4 regions of the Agrobacterium larrymoorei genome follow, and region 3 is predicted to be linked to each of the others. Evidence: predicted binding sites of a transcription regulator. Region 3 holds the regulator's gene; each other region holds the start of a gene.
The links. Region 3 encodes LexA, which represses DNA repair genes until DNA is damaged. Its sites were predicted from a motif close to TGTTCNNNNTGTGTTCNG; they were not measured.
Positions count from the first base shown of each region.

Region 1: the regulator LexA is predicted to act here: its motif matches at 2,882-2,899, upstream of CFBP5473_RS05070 (putative DNA modification/repair radical SAM protein).
Region 2: the regulator LexA is predicted to act here: its motif matches at 2,169-2,186, upstream of CFBP5473_RS14115 (DNA recombination protein RmuC).
Region 4: the regulator LexA is predicted to act here: its motif matches at 2,640-2,657, upstream of CFBP5473_RS14580 (DUF2461 family protein).

Region 1 covers NZ_CP039691.1:1,068,085-1,073,511, forward strand. Annotated here, with positions in the region: gene CFBP5473_RS05050 (glycosyltransferase) at 1-109, shown strand, start outside; gene CFBP5473_RS05055 (glycosyltransferase) at 106-1,128, shown strand; gene CFBP5473_RS05060 (glycosyltransferase family 4 protein) at 1,112-2,173, opposite strand; gene greA (transcription elongation factor GreA) at 2,206-2,682, opposite strand; gene CFBP5473_RS05070 (putative DNA modification/repair radical SAM protein) at 2,905-4,137, shown strand; gene CFBP5473_RS05075 (UdgX family uracil-DNA binding protein) at 4,137-5,427, shown strand, end outside.
Region 2 covers NZ_CP039691.1:2,916,092-2,921,518, forward strand. Annotated here, with positions in the region: gene truA (tRNA pseudouridine(38-40) synthase TruA) at 1-569, opposite strand, end outside; gene fmt (methionyl-tRNA formyltransferase) at 569-1,504, opposite strand; gene def (peptide deformylase) at 1,559-2,071, opposite strand; gene CFBP5473_RS14115 (DNA recombination protein RmuC) at 2,214-3,410, shown strand; gene CFBP5473_RS14120 (ribokinase) at 3,504-4,403, shown strand; gene CFBP5473_RS14130 (NUDIX domain-containing protein) at 4,677-5,264, opposite strand; gene CFBP5473_RS14135 (DeoR/GlpR family DNA-binding transcription regulator) at 5,365-5,427, shown strand, end outside.
Region 3 covers NZ_CP039691.1:1,779,665-1,785,091, forward strand. Annotated here, with positions in the region: gene eno (phosphopyruvate hydratase) at 1-985, opposite strand, end outside; gene kdsA (3-deoxy-8-phosphooctulonate synthase) at 1,205-2,053, opposite strand; gene lexA (transcriptional repressor LexA) at 2,307-3,032, shown strand; gene CFBP5473_RS08500 (GFA family protein) at 3,484-3,882, opposite strand; gene CFBP5473_RS08505 (glutathione S-transferase family protein) at 4,109-4,795, shown strand; gene CFBP5473_RS08510 (ComEC/Rec2 family competence protein) at 4,796-5,427, opposite strand, start outside.
Region 4 covers NZ_CP039692.1:38,355-43,781, reverse strand. Annotated here, with positions in the region: gene CFBP5473_RS14595 (CheR family methyltransferase) at 1-553, shown strand, start outside; gene CFBP5473_RS14590 (chemotaxis protein CheB) at 550-1,122, shown strand; gene CFBP5473_RS14585 (hybrid sensor histidine kinase/response regulator) at 1,119-2,246, shown strand; gene CFBP5473_RS14580 (DUF2461 family protein) at 2,704-3,351, shown strand; gene CFBP5473_RS14575 (YybH family protein) at 3,830-4,183, opposite strand; gene CFBP5473_RS14570 (VOC family protein) at 4,180-4,581, opposite strand; gene CFBP5473_RS14565 (SDR family NAD(P)-dependent oxidoreductase) at 4,594-5,337, opposite strand.

The DNA of each region.
Region 1 (5,427 bases), 710 kb from region 3:
CTGCACAAAGTTGATCGAAGGCGGAAAGACGACAATACGCGAGCGATTCTCGAAACAGGTGATTACGGATAGTTATCTGGCACTGTTCGAGGGAGCGCGTGTGAAATGAACATTATCCATTTCCACTTTGGTAAAGATGGGGGAGCCGAACGTTTCTTCGTGCATTTGGTGAATGCACTTGCGAGAAAAGGGATTGAGCAGCGCTGCATTATTCGAAAGAATCGGGAGTGGCGTAGAGAAATTGCCGACGTGGCGAAAATCGAAGAAAGCAACTTCAGAAATTTGTCGCTGGACCGTTTAGTCCTGCCGTATCGCGTAAGCTCTATGGCCAGAAAATTAAAGCCTGACGCAATTATGTCGTGGGCACCGCGGGCCAGTGAGCTGATGCCCAATTACAAAGGCTGCATCAAGCTATCTCGCCTCGGGGATTACCCGACCAAGCTGGATTACTTCAAGAACACGGATATCCTCGTTTGTAATACTCCCGGAATTGCGGAGCATGTGAAGGCGATTGGCTGGACGCGTGGAGTTGAGGTCGTTTCCAACTTCACCAATACGGAAAGGGTGGCGCCAGTGTCGCGGGCGTCTCTTGATACGCCGGAGGATGCGCCGGTGGTGATGTCCATGGGGCGCTTCGTTCGGCGCAAGGGTTTTCATGATCTGATCGACGCGGTTGCGGCACTGCCGGGTGTTTATCTGTGGATTGCCGGAGACGGCGAGGAGCGGGAAAACCTTGAGGCGCAGGTGGATGCGCGCGGTATGCGCGACAGGATGCGGTTTCTTGGCTGGCAGGATGATACGCGCGCTTATGTTTCGGCAGCGGATATTTTCGTGATGCCATCCAGCCACGAGCCACTGGGCAATGTCATTCTGGAAGCCTGGGCGCAGCGCAAGCCAGTCATCTCATCCAAATCCGAGGGGCCGCTTTGGTTCATGAAGGATGCAGAAGACGGGTTGCTGGTCGATATTGGCGATGTCGAGGGTTACACCAATGCCATCCGGCGTTTGCTGGATGATGCCGCGCTTGCCGAGAAAGTTGCCGCTGGCGGCAACGCTACCCTGATGGGGCAGTTTTCTGAGGAAGCGGTCGTATCCAGCTATCTGGAGCTTTTCAGCCGGAAGCCCTGACGGCGCTATAGACGCGCTCCAGCGCCTCTGCTTCACCTTCGATGGTAAAGTGCTGCGCGGCATGGGTCTGAGCGCCAGGCGCGGCCTGGGCTAATTTGTTGAGGTTGTCCATCCATCCTGCCGCTGCGCTCGTCATTGCCGTGAGATCGTCTCGGGGAATTACTTCGCCTGTCTGATCGGCGACGACAAGTTCCGGGAATGCTCCAACATCCGTTGCGATGACCGGCACGCCTGTCGCCATGGCTTCCAGCGGTGTCAGGCCGAAGCCTTCCCAGCGCTGGGGGGCGATGAAGAGATCGAGGGCGCGGTACCATTCGTTGATGTTGGTATGCTCGCCAACGAAGAGGATGCGCTCCGAGAGGCCGGCAGCGCGGACTTTTTCCTTCAGCCCGTTTTCGAATTCCACATGTGGGCCGGTTGCGCGGCCAGCCACGATGGCCGACCATTGCGGGCGTGATGGCAGGACGGCGATCATCGTGTCCACGAAAAGGTCCGTACCCTTCTGGTGGCGCACGCGGCCGAAACAGCCGAGGAAGCTCTGTTCGCTGTTCAGGCCAAGTGCGGCTTTTGCCGCCGATTTATCGGCAGGCGGAGAGAAGCGATCGGTGTCGATCCCATGCATAACGACAGTACTTGGGCACTCAAGATAGGATGCCGTCTTGTTGCTCGTGGCGATGACAGCGTCCATCTTCGAAATCAGGAATTTCGTCCAGCCGGAATGCTTGCGCTGTGAGGCGGAGGTGAAGACGATTTTCAGCTTCATCCGCAAAATGTCGCGCAGGATGATAGCGGGCAGCATCTCGATATTTCGCCGCGCGTGCCAGACGCGCGGCTTACCCTCAGGACCGTTCTGCCAAAGCCGCCAAAGATCGCGAAAGCGAACGTAAGGCAGGCTTTGAGGCAGGCCGGGGCCGATTACGGCGACCTTTTGCCCGAGCCGATTCTGGACCGGCACGAGCTGAATGATCGTGGACGTGACACCGGAAAGCCTGCGCTTGAAATTCGGCGCAAGCACCCGGACGTCTCTCAAATCGACATGGGGCAAGTCTGAGGTCTCGAAAGAGGAGAGGGCTTTGCTCAGTTCCAGTTAACGGAGAGAATCTCGTAACCGCGGGCACCGCCCGGCGCATTCACTTCGATGCTGTCGCCAACTTCCTTGCCGATCAGGGCGCGCGCAATGGGGGACGAGATGGAAATGCGGCCTTCCTTCACATCGGCTTCCTGGTCGCCGACGATCTGGTAAGTCTTCTCTTCATCGGTGTCTTCATCGACCAGCTTGACGGTTGCGCCGAACTTGATCTTGGAACCGGACATCTTGGAAAGGTCGATGACTTCCGCGCGCGCCGTCAAATCCTCGAGCTCGCCGATGCGGCCTTCATTGTGGCTCTGCGCTTCTTTAGCGGCGTGGTATTCGGCATTTTCGGAAAGGTCGCCATGGGCGCGCGCTTCGGCAATTGCCTCGATGATGCGCGGACGCTCTTCCTGCTGGCGCCAGCGGAGTTCTTCCTGCAACTTGACGAAACCGCCATGAGTCATCGGTACTTTTTCTACCATCTTTTTATTCCTTCACATTCGCACCGCGGTAGTCGCAGACACAAAAAGAAACAGGTTCCGGAGCGAAACTTCGGAACCATGTCAAAATCACAATTGAGCCGACTATATCAGAAGACCGTCGTGAAATGCCAGAAAATTAAAATCGCCAATAAAATTGTGCATTTTCAACACCCTCTCTGTCCCATTTGACTTTCGTCTTCGGAACATATAGAGAACATATCTATGAAGAAGTCAATCAAGGAACGGCTGGCCATTCTTTCCGATGCGGCGAAGTATGATGCTTCGTGCGCTTCGAGCGGGACTGCGAAACGAAACTCGTCAGCCAGCGGCGGGCTGGGCTCGACGGAAGGGTCGGGCATCTGTCACGCCTATGCGCCAGATGGGCGCTGCATCTCTCTGTTGAAGATTCTGCTGACCAATTTTTGCATTTATGACTGCGCCTATTGCATCAATCGCTCGTCCAGCAATGTGGAGCGGGCCCGCTTCACGGTGGAGGAGGTGGTGTGGCTGACGCTGGAATTCTATCGGCGAAATTACATCGAAGGACTTTTCCTGTCGTCCGGTATCATTCGTTCGTCGGACCATACGATGGAAGAGCTGGTCCGCGTGGCGCGGGAGTTGCGGGTCACACACGGTTTTCGCGGCTACATTCATTTGAAATCGATTCCCGAGGCTTCTGCGCATCTAATCGAGGAAGCGGGGCTCTATGCGGACCGCCTGTCGATCAATATCGAATTGCCGACGGATAGCGGTATCGGCAAATTTGCGCCGGAAAAGCAGCCCGGCAATATTCGCCGTTCCATGGCAGATATTCGCCTGAAGATAGAGGAGGCGGGGGAGCCGACGCTTAAGACCAAGCGGGTGAAGAAGTTTGCGCCTGCCGGGCAAAGCACACAGATGATCGTGGGTGCGGATGGGGCGGATGACGGCACGATCCTTTCGACCAGTGCACGGCTTTATGGCAGCTATGGGCTTCGGCGCGTTTATTATTCGGCATTCAGTCCCATTCCTGATTCGTCTAAAAACCTGCCGCTCATCAAGCCGCCTTTGATGCGCGAACACCGTCTTTATCAGGCAGACTGGCTTTATCGTTTCTATGGTTTCGACATCAATGAAATCACGTCCACGCAGAAGGACGGTATGCTCGATCTGGATATCGATCCGAAGCTTGCATGGGCGCTGGGCAATCGCGCCAAGTTTCCTGTCGATGTGAACAAGGCCGATAAGGAAATGCTGCTGCGCGTGCCGGGCTTTGGCGTGAAAACGGTGAATTCCATTCTGTCCTCACGGCGGTTTCGGCGGCTGAGACTGGAAGATCTGGGACGCTTCGGCGTGTCGCTGAGAAAGGTCAAAGCCTTTGTCCTTGCAGATGGATGGACGCCGGGAAAATTGACGGAGCGACCGGATTTGCGCGCCATGTTTGCGCCGCAGCCGGAACAATTGTCGTTGCTGTAATGTACAGCGTGGAACTGGAGGGCCGGGGGGATTTTGTCGAGTGGCGCAACGCCGCGCGCTCCCTGCTTATGGCCGATATCGATCCGCGCGACGTGGACTGGCGCCTGGAGAGTGAAAGAGGCACCCTTCTGGGATTTGAGGAGAGCCGCTCTATCCCAGCGGGCGATAGCAGCCGGGCTATCAGCGTTCCAGCCGCCTTCTTACCGCTTGCGGAAGCGGTGATTTGCCACAGCGATCCAGCGCGCTTTGCGTTACTGTATCGGTTGTTGTGGCGATTGCAGAAGGACAGGTCGCTTTTGCAAATCAAGGCCGACCCGAACGTCCTGACTGCGCGCCATTTGGAAAAATCGGTGCGACGCGACAGCCATAAAATGACGGCCTTCGTTCGCTTCAAGGAAGTGGAAGGTGAAGGGCCAGCGGCGCGGCGCTGTTTTATCGCCTGGTTCGAGCCGGATCATTTCATCGTGGAGCGAAAAGCGCCGTTTTTTCAGCGACGGTTCACAGATATGGATTGGCTGATTGCCACCCCCAAGGGCTCTGCGCGCTGGGATGGAAAGACGCTGGAAACCTCGCGCGAAGCAGCCGAAAAACCTGATCTTACCGACGAGACGGATGAGTTGTGGCGCACCTATTACGCTAATATCTTCAACCCGGCACGGCTGAAAATAAAGGCGATGACGGCGGAGATGCCGAAGAAATACTGGAAGAATTTGCCGGAGGCCGGGCTTATCCCTGAACTTATTCTGGGTGCGGAAGCACGCGTGCTGGAAATGGGCGCAAAGGCAGCGACAGAGCCGCAGCTTTTTCATCATCGTCTTCAGGCGGCGGCATCCGCCAAGCCGGAAGAGTTGTTACCAGATGCGGATACGCTGGCAGGTCTCAAGCGCGAAGCGCAAAGTTGTGAGCTTTGTCCGTTGCATTGCAAGGCGACTCAGACGGTATTCGGCGAAGGTTTGAGCGATGCTGAGATCATGATCGTTGGTGAGCAGCCGGGGGATCATGAGGATCTGGCTGGGCGTCCGTTCGTCGGTCCTGCGGGCAGGGTGTTCGATCAAGTGCTGGCGGAAACGGAGATCGATAGAAAATCGCTTTATGTGACCAATGCGGTCAAGCACTTCAAATATGAAGCACGCGGCAAGAAGCGCATACACCAGCGCCCGGATGCTGGTGAGGTGGAGCGTTGCCGGTGGTGGCTGACGCGGGAAATAGAGCTCGTTCAGCCAAAGCTGATCGTGGCCATGGGGGCAACGGCGGTCTATTCACTGACCGGAATGAAGGAGAAGATTTCCG
Region 2 (5,427 bases), 1.1 Mb from region 3:
GTGGCGCGGATTTCGATCAGATCGCCATTTCGCGTCACATCCAGCCGGTCGAGTGTTCTGACCGGGCTGTTGGCCTGACAGTGAACCGAGCGAAACGTCGTGAAATCATGCCTGCCGACCAGCGTCTGTGCGGCAGCATGCATCGCCTCGTGATCCAGATCCTTCGCCACCCACCACGCGCGCTTATGCTCCAGCGCCAGCCGTGATCTGCGGGAGATGATGCGATAGAGATAATGGCGGCGGATGGCGGAAAAGCGGGCGTCGAAATCCTCGGTCACCGCCTCCACATCCAGAACCGACACGGCCTCATTGGCCATAGCAAGATGGGCGTTCAGCGCGTTGCGCAGCTTATAGGGCTGCCAGTCCCGCGAAAGATCGACATGCACGACCTGCCCTCTGGCATGGACGCCGGAATCTGTGCGGCCCGCGCCGCGAATGCTGACGGTTTCCGTCGTCAATGAGAGAATGGCGGCTTCCAAAGCCCCCTGCACCGAGGGGCCGACGGCCTGCCGCTGCCAGCCGAAATAGGGCGTGCCATCATATTCGACGGTCATGCGGAAGCGTGGCATCAGCCAAGCCTCGTTCCGGCAGACACCGGAGTTCCACGCAGAAAATCCGCAGCCAGCATGGGCTTGCCGCCCGCTTTTTGCAGCTTTACGAGGCGTACTGCACCACTGCCGCAGGCAATGGTCAGGTGGTCGTCGAGTGCGGCACCCGCCTCACCCATGCCTTCCGCCAGTTCGCTGGCCAGAACCTTCACGCGTTCCGGCTTGCCGTTGATCTCCATTTCGAACCATGCGCCCGGAAAGGGAGACAGGCCGCGAATGTGATTGTGCACATCCTGCGAGGCTCTGGAAAAATCGATGCGCGTTTCGCCCTTGTCGATCTTGGCGGCATAGAGCACGCCTTCCTCGGCCTGAACCGTCAGCGGCAGCTCATCGCCTTCCAGCTTCTGCATGGCCTCTCGCATCAGCCTCGCACCGGCCAGCATCAGGCTGTCATGCAGTTCGCCAGCCGTCATGTTTTCGCCGATGGCGACACGGGCGGTCAGAGCGACGGGGCCAGTATCCAGACCCTTCTCCATCTTCATCACCATCATGCCCGTTTCGGCATCGCCCGCCATGATGGCGCGCTGGATGGGAGCGGCACCGCGCCAGCGCGGTAGCAGCGAGGCGTGGCCATTATAGCAGCCAAGCCGCGTGCCATTCAAAATCGCTTCCGGCAACAGAAGGCCATAGGCCACGACCACTGCGACATCCGCAGTGAAGGCGGCAAATTGCTGACGGTCTTCGTCCGTCTTGAAGTTCAGAGGCGTTAGAACCGGAAAGCCGAGAAGCTCCGCCGCCTGATGCACGGGGGATTTTTGCAGGTCCAGCCCGCGGCGACCGCCCGGGCGTGGCGGCTGGGTATAGACCGCCGCAATCTCATGGCCCGCTTCGGCAAGCGCGCGCAGGGTGGGCACGGAAAATTCCGGCGTTCCCATGAAAATGATACGAAGAGCCATATCCGCCCCCTGCCCTCAACCATGCCGAACGGGCGAGCCTTGCGGCCAGCCGGATCAGATATTGGCGCGGGCTGCCTTGGTGAATTTCTTGATGACCATGTCCCGCTTCAGGCGCGAAATATGGTCGATGAACAGCACGCCGTTCAGATGGTCGATCTCGTGCTGAAGGCAGGTTGCCAGAAGGCCATCGGCCTCGACGGTCTGCTGTTTGCCGTCGCGGTCGATATAGCCCACCGTCAGCGATGCCGGGCGCTCGACCTCGGCATAGTAATCCGGGATCGAAAGACAGCCTTCCTCATAGGTCGAGACATCGTCCGAAACCTTCAGGATTTCCGGATTGATGAAAACGATCGGCTTCTTTTCCTCGTCCTCGCGCGAAAGGTCGATCACCAGCATGCGGCGCGGAATGCCGACTTGAATGGCGGCAAGGCCGATGCCCGGCGCATCATACATGGTTTCCAGCATGTCGTCGGCGAGACGGGCAATCTCCGAATCCACCGTTTCGATTGGCTTGGATTGCTGACGCAGCAGCGGATCGGGCAAAATGATAAGAGGCTTGATGGTCATGGCTTCCCATAACCCATCTGAATGGCGGAGGAAACGAAAAAATACTCCCGATTTCAACGCTTGAGAGTGTATAGCCGACTCATTTTCGCCTTGAGCATGTTCTTGTTTTGTACGAATCAGAAGAATTCTGTTAGATTGGCTCATGAACATTGATCTCGATGCCCTCGGCAGCACGGCTTTCAGTCTCGGAACAGTCCATATTTCGGTCGGCGCGGTTCTTTTCGTGCTGGCTTTCATTGGGTTGATCATCGTCTTCTTTTTGCTGCGCAAACCGCCAGCGCCCGACCAGTCTCGTGAAGACTTGGCGGAGCTTTTGAAGACACAGGCGGAGCTTCAGGGCCGCATCGCTGCCATGGCCGATACGTTTTCCGCCCGCCAGAACGAGATGAGCCAGACGCTGAACGAACGCCTCGACGGCATGTCGCAACGCCTTGGCACGACGCTGACGGAACAGACGCGCTCCACCCACGAGAACCTCAGCAAGCTGCAAGAGCGGCTGGCCGTCATCGATGCGGCGCAGGGCAATATTCAGGATCTGGCAAAGGACGTAATCGGGCTTCAGGCGATCCTTTCCAACAAGCAGACGCGCGGCGCTTTTGGACAGGCACGCATGGAGGCGCTGATTGCGGATGCACTGCCCAACGGCGCGTACCAGCTGCAACCGACCCTTTCGAATGGTTTCCGGCCCGATTGTACGATCAAGATGCCGAACAATGCGCCGCCATTGGTCATCGACGCGAAGTTTCCTCTGGAGGCGTGGAACGCGCTGAAGGCGGATGAATCGCCGGATGCCAAGCGCGCGGCGACCCAACAGTTTCGTCGCGATATGGAGGTTCATATCCGCGATGTGGCCGAAAAATATCTGATTACCGGCGAAACGCAGGACACCGCCTTCATCTTCGTGCCATCGGAATCCATCTTTGCCGATATTCATCAGCACTTCGAATATCTGGTGCAGCGGGCGCATCGCGCGCGCGTGGTGATCGTGTCGCCCTCCCTCCTCATGCTCTCGGTTCAGGTCATTCAATCGGTGTTGAAGGACCAGCGGATGCGCGAGCAGGCACATCTCATTCAGGGCGAAGTGGCGCTGTTGATGGATGATGTGCGGCGGCTGGATGAGCGGACACGCAAGCTGCAAACCCATTTCGGGCAGGCGCAGAAGGATGTCGATATGATGCTGACCTCCTCCGAAAAAGTGCTGGCGCGCGGCGGCAAGATCGGTAGCCTCGACTTTTCGCCGGTCATGAAGGAAGTTCCGCATTCCGAATCGGAGCATTTGCGGCGCATAGCCGATGCGCGGTCCGGTGCTACCAAGCTTCGCGTGGTGGATGATGAGTAGCTTCTGTTGACGAAAAATCGGTTTCCGATTCCGGTGCCAATGCGGTAGCAATGGCGTCTACCGTTTCAACATTTGCCTTTGGATCGACCTCGCATGATTACTGTTTTCGGCTCCATCAACATGGACCTCGTCGCCACCTCCGAACGCCTGCCAAAGCCCGGCGAGACGGTGACGGGCAAAAGCTTTTCCACCGCAGCAGGCGGCAAGGGCGCCAATCAGGCGCTGGCCGCACGCCGTGCGGGAGCCGAGGTGAAAATGGCGGGCGCGGTTGGTGACGATACATTCGCCGCACCGGCGCTGACGCTGCTGCGCGATGCGCGCGCCGATCTATCGCTGGTCAAGACGGTTGCCGAGCCGACAGGGACAGCCGTGATCCTCATCGGCGAGGGTGGCGAGAACATGATTTCGGTCATCCCGGCTGCAAATGGCACGGTTTCGCCCGAGGACGCTACGCGCGCCGTTTCGCAGATGAGCGAAGGCGACACGCTGATGCTCCAGTTCGAAATTCCGGCAGATGCTATCGAAGCCTCGCTGAAGGCGGCAAAGGCCAAGCGGGTAACGACGATCATCAACACCGCACCTTTGACTGCCGATGCTGCCCGCCTCTCGCGCCTCGCGGATATCGTCATTGCCAATGAGACCGAGTTCGAGCTTCTCATCGGCAAGAACGGTCTGTCATCTGCTGATCGTGAGAAGGAAATCGTAGCGCTTCATGGCGAGACCAGCCAGACGCTGATCGTCACACTCGGAGCCGAAGGCGTTATCGCCATTCGCAATGGCAAGGTGTTCAAGGCGCAAGGGCTGAAGATCGAGCCGGTCGATACGGTTGGTGCAGGCGATACGTTCTGCGGCTATCTGGCGGCAAGTCTGGATGCCGGGCATGATTTCGAAAAGGCTCTGCGCCGGGCTGCCGTGGCCGGTTCGCTGGCATGCACTCGAGAGGGTGCACAGCCTTCGATACCGGTTGCAGCGGATGTGGATGCGAAGGTTTGACTGGTTTGAGCTGATCATTCATCAGCGTTCCGGCGGCGTGTGAGGCTTACCCCCCTCTGCCCTGCCGGGCATCTCCCCCTCAGGTGGGGAGATCGGCGAGACGCACCATCTCACCTCACCGGCAACGTTAGAGACGGGCGAGCGCTAATCACGAATTGATCTCCCCCCCTTGAGGGGGAGATGTCCGGCAGGACAGAGGGGGTGAGCCACGCCTGCTGCTTCGAATATTTTTCCGAGAAGCCCAATAGACCAAAGGCAGCAAGCCTCGCTCTCTTACTGCCCCCCAAACACATTCAACGCCGCATATTGCAACAGCATGATCGTCTTGCCATCGCGAATGGCCCCGGACGCAATCATTGCCAAAGCCTTATCGATCCCGATTTCCAGAACGGCGATATCCTCACCCTCTTCCTCATTGCCGCCGCCTTCAGACGTTCTGTCTCCAGGTTGATATTCGCCGACGAAGAAATGCAGTCTTTCGGTCACTGAACCGGGGCTCATGAAGGCGTCGAAGATCTGGCGGACGTGGCGGACCTTGAAGCCGGTTTCTTCTTCCGTTTCGGCACGGATACGCGCTTCGGGTTCTGCATTGTCGAGCAATCCGGCGGGCGCTTCGATCAACAGGTCATCATGACCGTTGACGAAGGCGGGGTAGCGGAATTGTCTGGTGAGGATGACCGTACGGCGGGTGGGGTCGTAGAGCAGGATCGTTGCGCCATTGCCGCGATCATAGGTCTCGCGCGATTGCTGCTGCCAGCTGCCGTCTTCTCGCAAAAAGGAAAAGGTCGTCTTCTTCAACAGGTACCAGTCGTCTGACAGGACCTTGACGTCTTCGATCTTGATACGGTGTGCGATGCTCATGAAAATTCCCCAGTCGATTCCGTTGTGGTGGACATAGCGGCAATTTCGTGCAATCTCGTGCAGAGTCAAGAAAATTCGTGCAAGTAAGCGGATACGCCAGATGCTGACATCGGAACGCAAGGAACTCATCCAACAACGCCTCAGAGAAGAAGGGCGACTCGTT
Region 3 (5,427 bases):
CGCCCATCTTGATGCCATCGCGCAGGCGCGCGGAGTTCGTCACGAACAGATCGTCGCCGACGAGTTGGACCTTGGAGCCGATCTTGTCCGTCAGGTACTTCCAACCTTCCCAATCGTCTTCGGCCATGCCGTCTTCGATGGAGATGATCGGGTACTTGCCCGCGAGTTCAGCAAGGTAATCGGCCATTGCTTCCGGCTCCAGCGTGCGGCCTTCGCCTTCCATCTCGTACTTGCCGTTCTTGAAGAACTCGGTGGATGCGCAGTCGAGAGCGAGTGCAATATCTTCACCCGGCTTGTAGCCAGCCTTTTCGATTGACCGCATCACGAAATCGAGTGCGTCCGGCGCGCTCTTCAGGCCAGGCGCGAAGCCGCCTTCGTCACCAACATTGGTGTTGTGGCCCTGTGCTGCCAGTTCCTTTTTCAGAACGTGGAAAATTTCCGCACCGATACGCACGGCGTCACGGATGCTTTCCGCGCCAACCGGCATGATCATGAATTCCTGGAAGTCGATCGGGTTATCGGCATGCGCGCCGCCATTGATGATGTTCATCATCGGAACGGGCAGCAGATGCGCGTTCGGGCCGCCGACGTAGCGGTAAAGCGGCAGGCCTGTCGTTTCGGCAGCAGCCTTGGCAACAGCGAGCGAAACGCCGAGAATGGCGTTCGCGCCGAGGCGAGACTTGTTCGGCGTACCATCGAGCGCGATCAGCGTCTGGTCGATATGGATTTGGCTTTCGGCATCGAAACCGCCGAGCGCATCGAAGATTTCCGTGTTGACGGCTTCAACGGCCTTTTCAACGCCCTTACCGAGATAGCGCTTGCCGCCATCGCGCAGCTCGACTGCCTCGTGGGCACCGGTGGAAGCGCCCGATGGAACGGCGGCGCGGCCGAAGGAACCGTCTTCGAGGTACACGTCCACTTCAACGGTGGGGTTGCCGCGGCTGTCGAGGATTTCGCGTGCGATGATATCGGTAATGGCTGTCATGGTCTCTCCCTTGGGACTGGAACAGATGGTTTCAGTCGCTTGTCTTAGAGCGCATCGGCAAGGCTGTGAAGCCGTTTTCAGCGAAGATGCGCAGTAGAACGATACTTAACGACGACTCGGATGTAATTGCCTTTTCGCTGTAGACGAAGCGTAAGAAATTACAATGACGACGCCCCATGCGAGGCGTCCGCCACCTTATAAAAATCGATTAGGACGAAATCAGGCCGCCTTGGAAATCGCATCGAAGGCCAAAAGTTTTTCCAGAAGCTTCGGCATGTCCTTAAGGTGAACCATGTTCGGGCCATCGGAAGGCGCATTGTCGGGATCTTCATGCGTCTCGACGAACAGCCCCGCGATGCCAACTGCAACAGCGGCGCGCGAAAGCGTTTCAACGAACTCACGCTGCCCGCCTGTGGAACCACCCTGCCCACCCGGCTGCTGAACGGAATGCGTTGCATCGAACACCACAGGTGCGCCGAGCGATGCCATGATCGGAAGCGAACGCATGTCGGAAACCAGTGTGTTATAGCCGAAGGAAGCGCCGCGTTCGCATAACAGCACATTCGGGTTGCCGCTTTCATTCAGCTTGGCCAGCACATTCTTCATGTCCCAGGGCGCAAGAAACTGGCCCTTCTTGACGTTGATTACGCGACCAGTCTTGGCGGCAGCAACAAGAAGGTCCGTCTGGCGGCTGAGGAACGCGGGAATCTGGAGAATATCGACCGTCTGCGCAACGACGGCGCACTGTTCTTCGGTGTGGATATCCGTCAAAACAGGAAAGCCGAATTCCTTTTTCAGATCGGCAAAAATCTCCATGGCGTTATCGAGACCGATGCCGCGCTTGCCGGACAGGGATGTCCTGTTGGCCTTATCGAACGAGGACTTGTACACAAGGCCGACGCCGAGCTTCGCGCAAAGCTCTTTCAACGTTCCCGCAATCATGAAGGCATGATCCCGGCTCTCCATCTGGCAAGGCCCGGCAATCAGCGAAAAGCGCTCGGTATTGCAAAACGATACGGCGCCCGCACCTTCACCGGCCACCACTTTAAGATTGTTCTTCGCAGTCATCGTCTTCCTCACAATTCCAGAGTAGCGCCCGTTTTTAAGAGCATCCGGCGAGGCCGGTTCGTTGTGCGCACGCCATATCAGCAAGGGCCTTCGGTGTCATCAGCCAATGCGCCTGGTTGCTTTTCACGAAGAAAATTTCACAACCTGAGACTTAGCGAAATTTTAAGGGATTGCAGAACACATATGGAACATATAGTGTTCGTTCTGTATTTGTTTCGCGAATCTTCGCCACACAGTCCAAGGGTGTTTCTTCATGCTCACGCGCAAACAGCAGGAACTGCTTCTCTTCATTCATGAGCGAATGAAGGAATCCGGCGTGCCTCCATCTTTCGATGAGATGAAGGATGCACTCGACCTGGCTTCAAAATCCGGCATCCACCGGCTGATCACTGCTTTGGAAGAACGCGGTTTCATCCGCCGGCTTCCCAATCGCGCCAGAGCGCTGGAAGTCATCAAGCTGCCGGAGGCTTATACGCCTCCTTCGCAGAAACCCCAGCGCGGCTTTTCGCCAAGCGTTATCGAAGGCAGTCTCGGCAAGCCGAAAGCGCCAGAGCCAGCGCCTGCGCCCAAACCCGCAAATGATGCGCTTTCCGGTGCCGTAACAGTTCCCGTCATGGGCCGGATTGCCGCAGGTGTGCCGATTTCCGCAATTCAGAACAATACGCATGACGTTGCCGTACCGATGGACATGCTAGGCAGCGGCGAGCATTACGCCCTCGAGGTCAAGGGTGACTCGATGATCGAGGCAGGGATTTTCGACGGCGACACCGTCATTATCCGCAATGGCAGCACCGCAAGCCCCGGTGATATTATCGTTGCGCTCGTGGATGACGAAGAAGCAACCCTCAAGCGCTTCCGCCGCAAAGGCGCGTCGATCGCTCTCGAGGCGGCCAACCCGGCTTACGAAACCAGAATTTTCGGACCTGACCGGGTGAAGATTCAGGGCAAGCTGGTTGGTCTCATCCGGCGCTATCATTGAGTTGAGGCGCGACAGGCTTGTGCTTGGAACATCTAACTGAAGGTGCGTAGTTGCTTCTTCAGTAAGCCCTATATTCCGGCGACGCTGTGAGATATTTCCGGGCGTGGTGGTTGTGCGTTCTTCACGGCGCTGGAAAGACCGGACACATTGGTTACAGATGTTCGGAGATTCCTGAGAGTGCGTTTTAGCTTTCGAGGGCGATCTGCGACATACTTGGCACCAAAGAATTCGCCGTTGAGATTGGCGCAGTGTTGATGGAACGAATGGTAAGAGGGTCGCTTCCAGAGCGCTTGGTACCAGCCAAATATTGTCCTCGAAGCTCATCTGCTTGTTAGCGAGTCGAGAAGGGGTGCAGAAAGTTTTGGTGAAGCGCCGAGCATGATTGATAAAATCAGCCCGAGCGACGTATCGTTAGTTAAGTGCATCGCGCCCCGCTGGGACGCGCCTTCTTTCAGCGCCCCTGCTCTTCCCGGCTTTCTGCTTCACGATTCCGGTCATATTGCTTCATCATCGGAAAATCCGGCAACCACGCCTCGCGACGGATTGTCCATAACTCATATGTCGGTTCGAACTGATTGGTGGAATCGAAAGAGCCAATATTGAGTTCGATTTCATCATCGCTTTTGCCGAAAACGGGAGAGCCGCAATTCTGGCAAAAGAAGCGTCCGTTATAGCTGCCAGTTTCGCCTTCGATCCGTACCGCGTCTTCCGGAAAAATCGCCGATGCGTGAAAGAGTGCGCCGTGATGTTTGCGGCAATCCATGCAATGGCAGATTCCAACACGATATGGTTCGCCCGATACGGAGAATTTTACTTTGCCGCAGAAGCAGCCTCCGGTTCTGGTTTCCATGCGTGGTCCTCCTTGTTCGGTTACACAGCCAAACCAAACAATTTTCAGGCAAAGAGGTTCGATAATTAATTTAGCCTGACCAGGCCTATGGGTCTTGCTGACAAGAAAACTCAATCATCAAATAGTTTGAAGACACTCATCGCTAAAGACGCCTGTATTGCCTGTCGCTGGTGCGTTACGAAGCTCAAGACATGCTATCTGTAATCGATACTAGAGGGGTCCCGCGATGTACGATCTTTATATAGCCAACAAGAACTATTCGTCATGGTCGCTTCGGCCCTGGGCGCTGATGCAGACCTTGAATATTCCATTCAACGAAAAGCTGGCTCCCTTCAACGATCCCGACCCTAAGAACGACTTCACTTGGTTCTCGCCCACCGGCAAAGTTCCGTGCCTGATCGATGGCGACGTTACGGTTTGGGACACGCTGGCCATTGCTGAATATCTTGCCGAAAGCCACGAAGGCGTTTGGGCGCAGGATAAGACGGCGCGCGCGTGGTCGCGGTCCGTTACCGCGGAGATGCATTCCGGCTTTCAATCTCTGCGCAACCTGCATCCCATGAGCGTCGGCTTGCGCATTCGCCCGCACGCACCCTCGCCGTCCCTTAGCAGTGATATCGCCCGTATCGACGCCTTGTGGCAGCAGGGCCTGCAAACCTTCGGCGGCCCGTTTCTGGCGGGAGAGCGTTTTACCGCTGTAGACGCATTCTTTTGCCCGGTTGCCTTCCGCTTCAGGACTTACGGAACCAGCCTGTCGCCCGCTTCCGAAGCATACAAAAACCGGCTTCTGAACCTGTCCGCAATGCGGGAGTGGGAAAAAGCAGCGCTGCTGGAACCATGGCGAGACCCCGAACATGAGCAGGAAGCCGCATCGACCGGCGAAATCATCGAGGACTTCCGCATCGGATCTTGATCAGCCGCCTGCCGCCAGCATATTTTCGATGTGCGGCGGCAGAGAATTATCGAAACTCTTGGCGCGCCAATCATAGCTGCGATGCAGAGACCAAGGTCTGCCAGCACCATCCATCGCCGCCCTCGCACGTCCAACTGGAGAAACGTTCGCGTTGAGCCAAAGCTCGAGCGAACCTGTGCGGCGCAGCGTGTTGTTGGTAATCAAGATCGCGCCTGATTTACACTGCGAAAAAGGCACGAAGCGCGAGCTGACGACAATGTCCGCCACATCACAGGCCGTGCCAGCGAGAGCGCTATTGGACAGAACGGCAATTTTCACGCCGCTTCCATGCCTGGCTGCGCACCAGGCATTCTTCTGGCAGGTAAAGATATTGTCCTTTTCAAAAGCTGAAAGCATCTGGCGACGAGCCTCCTGGCGCTGCCTGTCCGTCAATGCATAGGACCGCTGCGTTGACATGGTCTGCTCCCCGTTATCATCAGGCTTATCCCGCGTGATTGGTGGAACATGCCGCTCCGGCAGAGGCAGCGCCCTCTCCCACTGCTCGTAGACAAAGCCCGTCGCGCGCGACTTGGTGGTTGCAACGGCATCCGCCGTCACCAGCGCCACAAGTGCGCCGTCCTCGAAAATCAGCA
Region 4 (5,427 bases), on a different replicon from region 3:
TGTCCCCCACTTGCTGACGTATCCTTCTCTGAAGGTATGGATCGCGGGTTGCAGTACGGGTGAGGAACTCTATTCGTTTGTCATCCTATTTCGCGAGGAAGGCCTTGAGGACCGAACGATCTTTTACGCGACCGACATCAATCCGGAAGCACTTGCCCAGGCTGAGGCCGGCATCTACGACTTAGAGCGAGTGCGGCTATTTACGGAAAATCATCGCCTTGCCGGCGGCAGAAGCTCACTGTCGGACTATTACCACACGGCCTACAACCGCTGTGTCCTCAACAAAAGCCTCCGGCGCAATGTTGTTTTCTCAGACCATAGTCTCGTCACCGACCAGGTCTTCAGCGAGATGCAGTTGGTCTCCTGCCGAAACGTCATGATCTATTTTAACAGAGATCTTCAAGATAGGGCGATCGGGCTATTCAAAGAGGCGCTACCGCGCAACGGTTTTCTGGGCCTTGGGGCCAAAGAGACGCTCAGATTTTCTCAGCATGAAGAGGGTTTCCGTGATTTCGTACGAGAGGAAAAGATCTATCAAAGGGCAGACCCGTGAGAGCCAAGGAATACAAAGCCGTCATCATCGGTGCGTCGGCGGGTGCGCTTGAGGCGCTGTCTTTAATATTGCCGGCTCTTGAACGTGACTTCGATATGCCTGTGTTTGTAATAGTCCACGTTCCACCGGGCAAGCGCAGCGTTTTGGCGGAGATTTTCGCCGCGAAATGCCGTCTTCAAGCTATGGAACCGGAGGACAAAGAGCCCATTAAATCAGGGGTTATTTATTTCGCTCCGCCAAATTACCATATGCTGATAGAAGACGAAAATGCCATTGCCCTCTCAAGCGATGACGAGGTGCTTTTTTCCCGACCATCCATCGATGTTTCGTTCGAAAGCGCTGCCGATGTGTGGGGAGATCAACTTATTGGGGTGATATTGACTGGGGCTAACCATGACGGCGCGAAGGGACTTTCTGCGGTTGCAAAGGCAGGTGGAATGACGATTGTTCAGGATCCAAAAAGTGCGTACGCGGCTGCCATGCCCGAAGCTGCAATAAAGGCCTGTCCTCATGCCCTGGTCGTTCCTCTTGATCAAATCGCATCACACCTCTCGAGTATCGCGTCATGAGTTCTCCGGTTAAATTTCTGCTTGTTGACGATCTGCCGGAAAATCTTCTTTCCCTCGAGGCCTTGCTACGGCGCGACGATCTCACCCTCCTAAAAGCTAAATCAGGCGACGAGGCGTTGGAGCTACTCCTCGAGCATGATGTTGCACTGGCTTTGCTTGATGTGCAAATGCCAGGCTTGGACGGTTTCGAATTGGCCGAACTAATGCGCGGGAATGAGCGCACGCGACGAATACCGATTATTTTCGTGACCGCGGGCGCACACAGCGAAACCAGGAGGTTCCAAGGATACGAGGCCGGCGCCGTCGACTACATACAAAAGCCGATCGAAGCTGATATTCTTAGAAGCAAAACGGATGTTTTTTTTGAAATCTATCGCCAGCGTCAAACCATCTCTGAGCAACGCGATATATTACAGTCCCAAGCAAACGTACTTCAAATCGCCGATCGCCGGAAAGATGAGTTTCTCGCAGTGCTGGCACACGAACTACGCAATCCTCTCGCTGCCCTTAAAGGCGGTCTTAAACTTCTTTCTCGCCGACCCGAGGGTGAACAAAAGGAAAAAGTGGCCGGATTGATGGAAGATCAAATCACCCATCTGGTGCGCTTGGTCGATGATTTGATGGACGTTTCGCGCATAACCCAGGGAAAAATAGAGTTACAGAGAACTCGCTTTGATCTACGGAAGGCGCTCGAGGCCGCGGTCAGAATGGCTGCGCCAAATATAGAAGCGAAACACCATATTATTCAAACGAGATTTCCTGAAACGCCTGTGATGGTGTTTGCAGATGATTTCCGCATAACGCAATGCGCGGTGAACCTCATCAACAATGCCGCCAAATATACATTGGATGGCGGCAACATCGAGGTGGGCATCACGGTGCAAAGTCGGGACGTTGCAATTTGGGTCACCGACGACGGGCTTGGGCTCAGCCCAGGCGAAGTGGAAAGGATTTTCGAGATGTTTGCGCAGATCGATAGCCATCTTCAGCACTCACGCGGCGGTCTCGGAATAGGCCTAGCCTTGGTGAAACAGCTGGTAGAATTGCATGGAGGAAGTGTCTCCGCGGCTAGTCCTGGAATTGGGAAAGGTACAACATTTACGATTGCGTTTCCGGTCGATTAGGCTGCATCGCTCTGTCTTTGTCGGCGTATTCTTTCGCCAGTGACGAGGTTAGTAGGGGCAGCGAAAGACCTGGTTGATTTTTGATATTTGGCCTGGTCTAGCAGCCTCCGATTTGAGGCTGCGGTTCTGCGGTAACACTTGTGGCTTGATGGGTGTAGCTTGTCATCGTTGCACCACGACACATATGACGTTTCCCGATCTAAAGCGTTTCCCCGGAAAAGTACATGTTGGAAAGGCAATAGCTAAACGACCTCGTTGCTCAAAGTCTACGACGCCTCTTCAGATCCAAATGACTAGAAGCCACAGCGCGCTCGTTACGTTCGATCCGGTCTAACGCGATAAATAGTGTCCCAGTATTGCAGTCTCACGAACATCACACATCGAACACATTTTTGTTCCCTTTACGTTCCGCAGCTCATTTGAGCGCGAAACCACTGCTGCTGCATACGGAACGGAAATGATCGACCAATCGACTTTGAAAATTCTGTCGGAAGCTTCCGGCGACCACGGTGAGAATTGGCTGGCCGGCAATAAGGCTCAAATTGGTCGCGCGCGGGCCAACCTGATCGAATTCACATCGCAGCTGATTGCAAGGGCCGGTTTGATAGACCCTCGTGTAGCGAAAGTGAACATCGACCCGAGAAAGTGTTTGGCCAGAGCGCCGATCTCGAGCGGGATAGGGTTGATCGCTATGCGCGTTTCGCTATCAAAGAACGCTGCTGCAAGCTACTTTATGCAGATTTCGCCCAGCTGTTCTTACAGCGGAGGCGGCGCATTATTACTTCCACCTCGCCTTGCACATATTTTGAGGCAAACGATCGCGAGCCACACCGGAAAATGGCGCACTATCGTTGAAGGACCGCTATTTCAGAAATACTTCCCGAACGGTCTGACCGACGGTCATGACATCAGTGGCAACGGGTTTGTGAAAAACCACGATGCGCTCGATTTCTTCAACCTCAAGAACTTTGGCGCATGTCACAACATTTCAGACGAGCTGTTGATGTCGCCCAGTCTGATAGACGAGACTGTCAAATCGTTTGTAGCCGCTCGTGCCCTGATTGACTACATTAACCGCGCTACCACAAGGGTCCCTGAGACTTAATCACCTCACGGCTCTTCCAGTCAGGCTTATCAACGTAGATCCGGTGGTCCGCGATTAGCCCTGCGGTTTCGGGGTCCTTGCTCCCTTTCGTGAAACCGGGCTCGCGGAAGTCGCGCGCCATTAGAATTTCCCATAACTGGCGGAACCCATCTCGCTGAAGATTTGCTGGAGGTAAAGCGCTGAACGTTGAAACTCTGCGTCAAGAAAGGTGTTGCTAAGGCTGGACCCGCGGTTGGCCGACTTCATTGAGCCTCTATCATCGATTGGGTGCGCGATGACCTGTGCAAAAATTTTATGTCGGGCGGCGGAAGACGCCTCGTGCTTCCGTTTAAACAACGAGGAGCTACAAGACAGAGACAGATGTTTGTCCGATGGTGAGTGCACATCAGCACCCAACACGTCGACGGGCGTGCGGCAGCCAGGACGAACATCACCTTCCAGATCTCGACCCGCCGCCTATCTGAGCATTGATTGCCAGCTATTCGAGGTCGGCGTCGATGCGCTCGATCAACCCCTCGCAGGTTAACTTTATATCGAGCCGTCCAACCTCATGACCGAAGTCACCTGTGAAATCGACACGAAGGCGCGCGCTGCGTGGGCCGAACGCCTCCACCGTCAGGAGACGTGTCACGGTCTGATATCCCACGAAGAACCGCTCGACGTAGTCGCGGATGCCATCGTGCCCGTCGAAACGTTCTCCGGTGGACGGATCATCGATCACCGCGTCCGGAGTGAACAAAGCCGACACCGCGTCGGTATCGAAAGCGTTCGTCGCATTGATCAGACGTGCGGCCACGGCGTGGAAGTCAGCCTGTCCCTCCTTGATCGTCACCTTTCGTGCTGCCAGCTCTTGAAGACGAACTCCAAGGTGTAGCCATCAAGATCGCGGACCTGTGCCGCGAAGTAGCGCGGGTCATAGTGAAGCTGCGGTCCGGGCGCATGGATCGACGTAGCGCCCGCGGCAGTCGCCGCGTCATAGGCGGCGGCAACCGCCGCTTCTGAGTTCGCGACAAAGCCGACATGAACCGCCCCAGGCGAGGGCGCGCCTTGCCGCAGCCAAAAGAACATCCGTCCGCTTGCACCGAAGCCTTTAAGGTCGGGATGGCCGACGGGGCCGTCCTTTCCATCGTAGTCGTGTCGCTGGGTGATCCCGAGGGGCCTAAGTGTTCTGCTGTAGAACTCGATGGAGCGTTCCGTTTCCAGAACCGTCAGAAAGATATGATCAAGCATCGCTGTTCGCCTTCAGATCACATAGCCGCCGGAAACTTCGATGTCCTGTGCGTTGATCCAGCGGTTCTCGTCAGCCAGGAGACTGGCGACCACACTTCCAACCTCATCGGGCTCGCCGACGCCTCCCAGCGACGCCATAGGCGCAAGCTTCGATTCGAATTCCTCGTTCAACCCGCCACCGAGTTCTGTTCGGATCGGCCCTGGAGAAACGGAGTTTGACCGGATCTGTCGTCCACCGAGTTCCTTGGCCAGGTATCGGGTCATTACCGCGAGGCCGCCTTTGAAGGACGCGTATGGAGCTACTCCGGCGAAAGCGACGCGGGTGGTCGCGCTCGTCATGTTCACGATATGCCCGCCATCGGCCATCAGAGGCAGAAGGGTCTGCGTGAGAAAGAACGGTCCCTTCAGGTGCACATTGAACAGACCATCGAACTGGTCCTCGGTCACGTCCGCGAGCGGCGTGAACATCCCGTATCCGGCATTGTTGACCAGGAAGTCAAAGTCGCCGCGGCCGAACGTTGCTTGGAGCACTTTCTCTACCTCCTTGCGGAAGGCCGCGAACGAATGGATCTGCGAGACATCCAGATTTAGGGCGACCGCAACGCCGCCGATCTCATTTATCGAAGCCACGACGTCGTTCGCGGCCTCAGGATTCGTGTTGTAGGTCAGGATGACGCCCATGCCCTTCGCTGCGCACATTCGCGCCGTGGCGGCGCCGATCCCGCGGCTCCCGCCGGTGACAATAACGATCTTCATGACAACTCTCCAATGTCCGATGCGGATGATGATTTGATAACCGCGGGAGCCAAGCACCGCTCACCCGATCCTCCTCGATCATTGCCTATT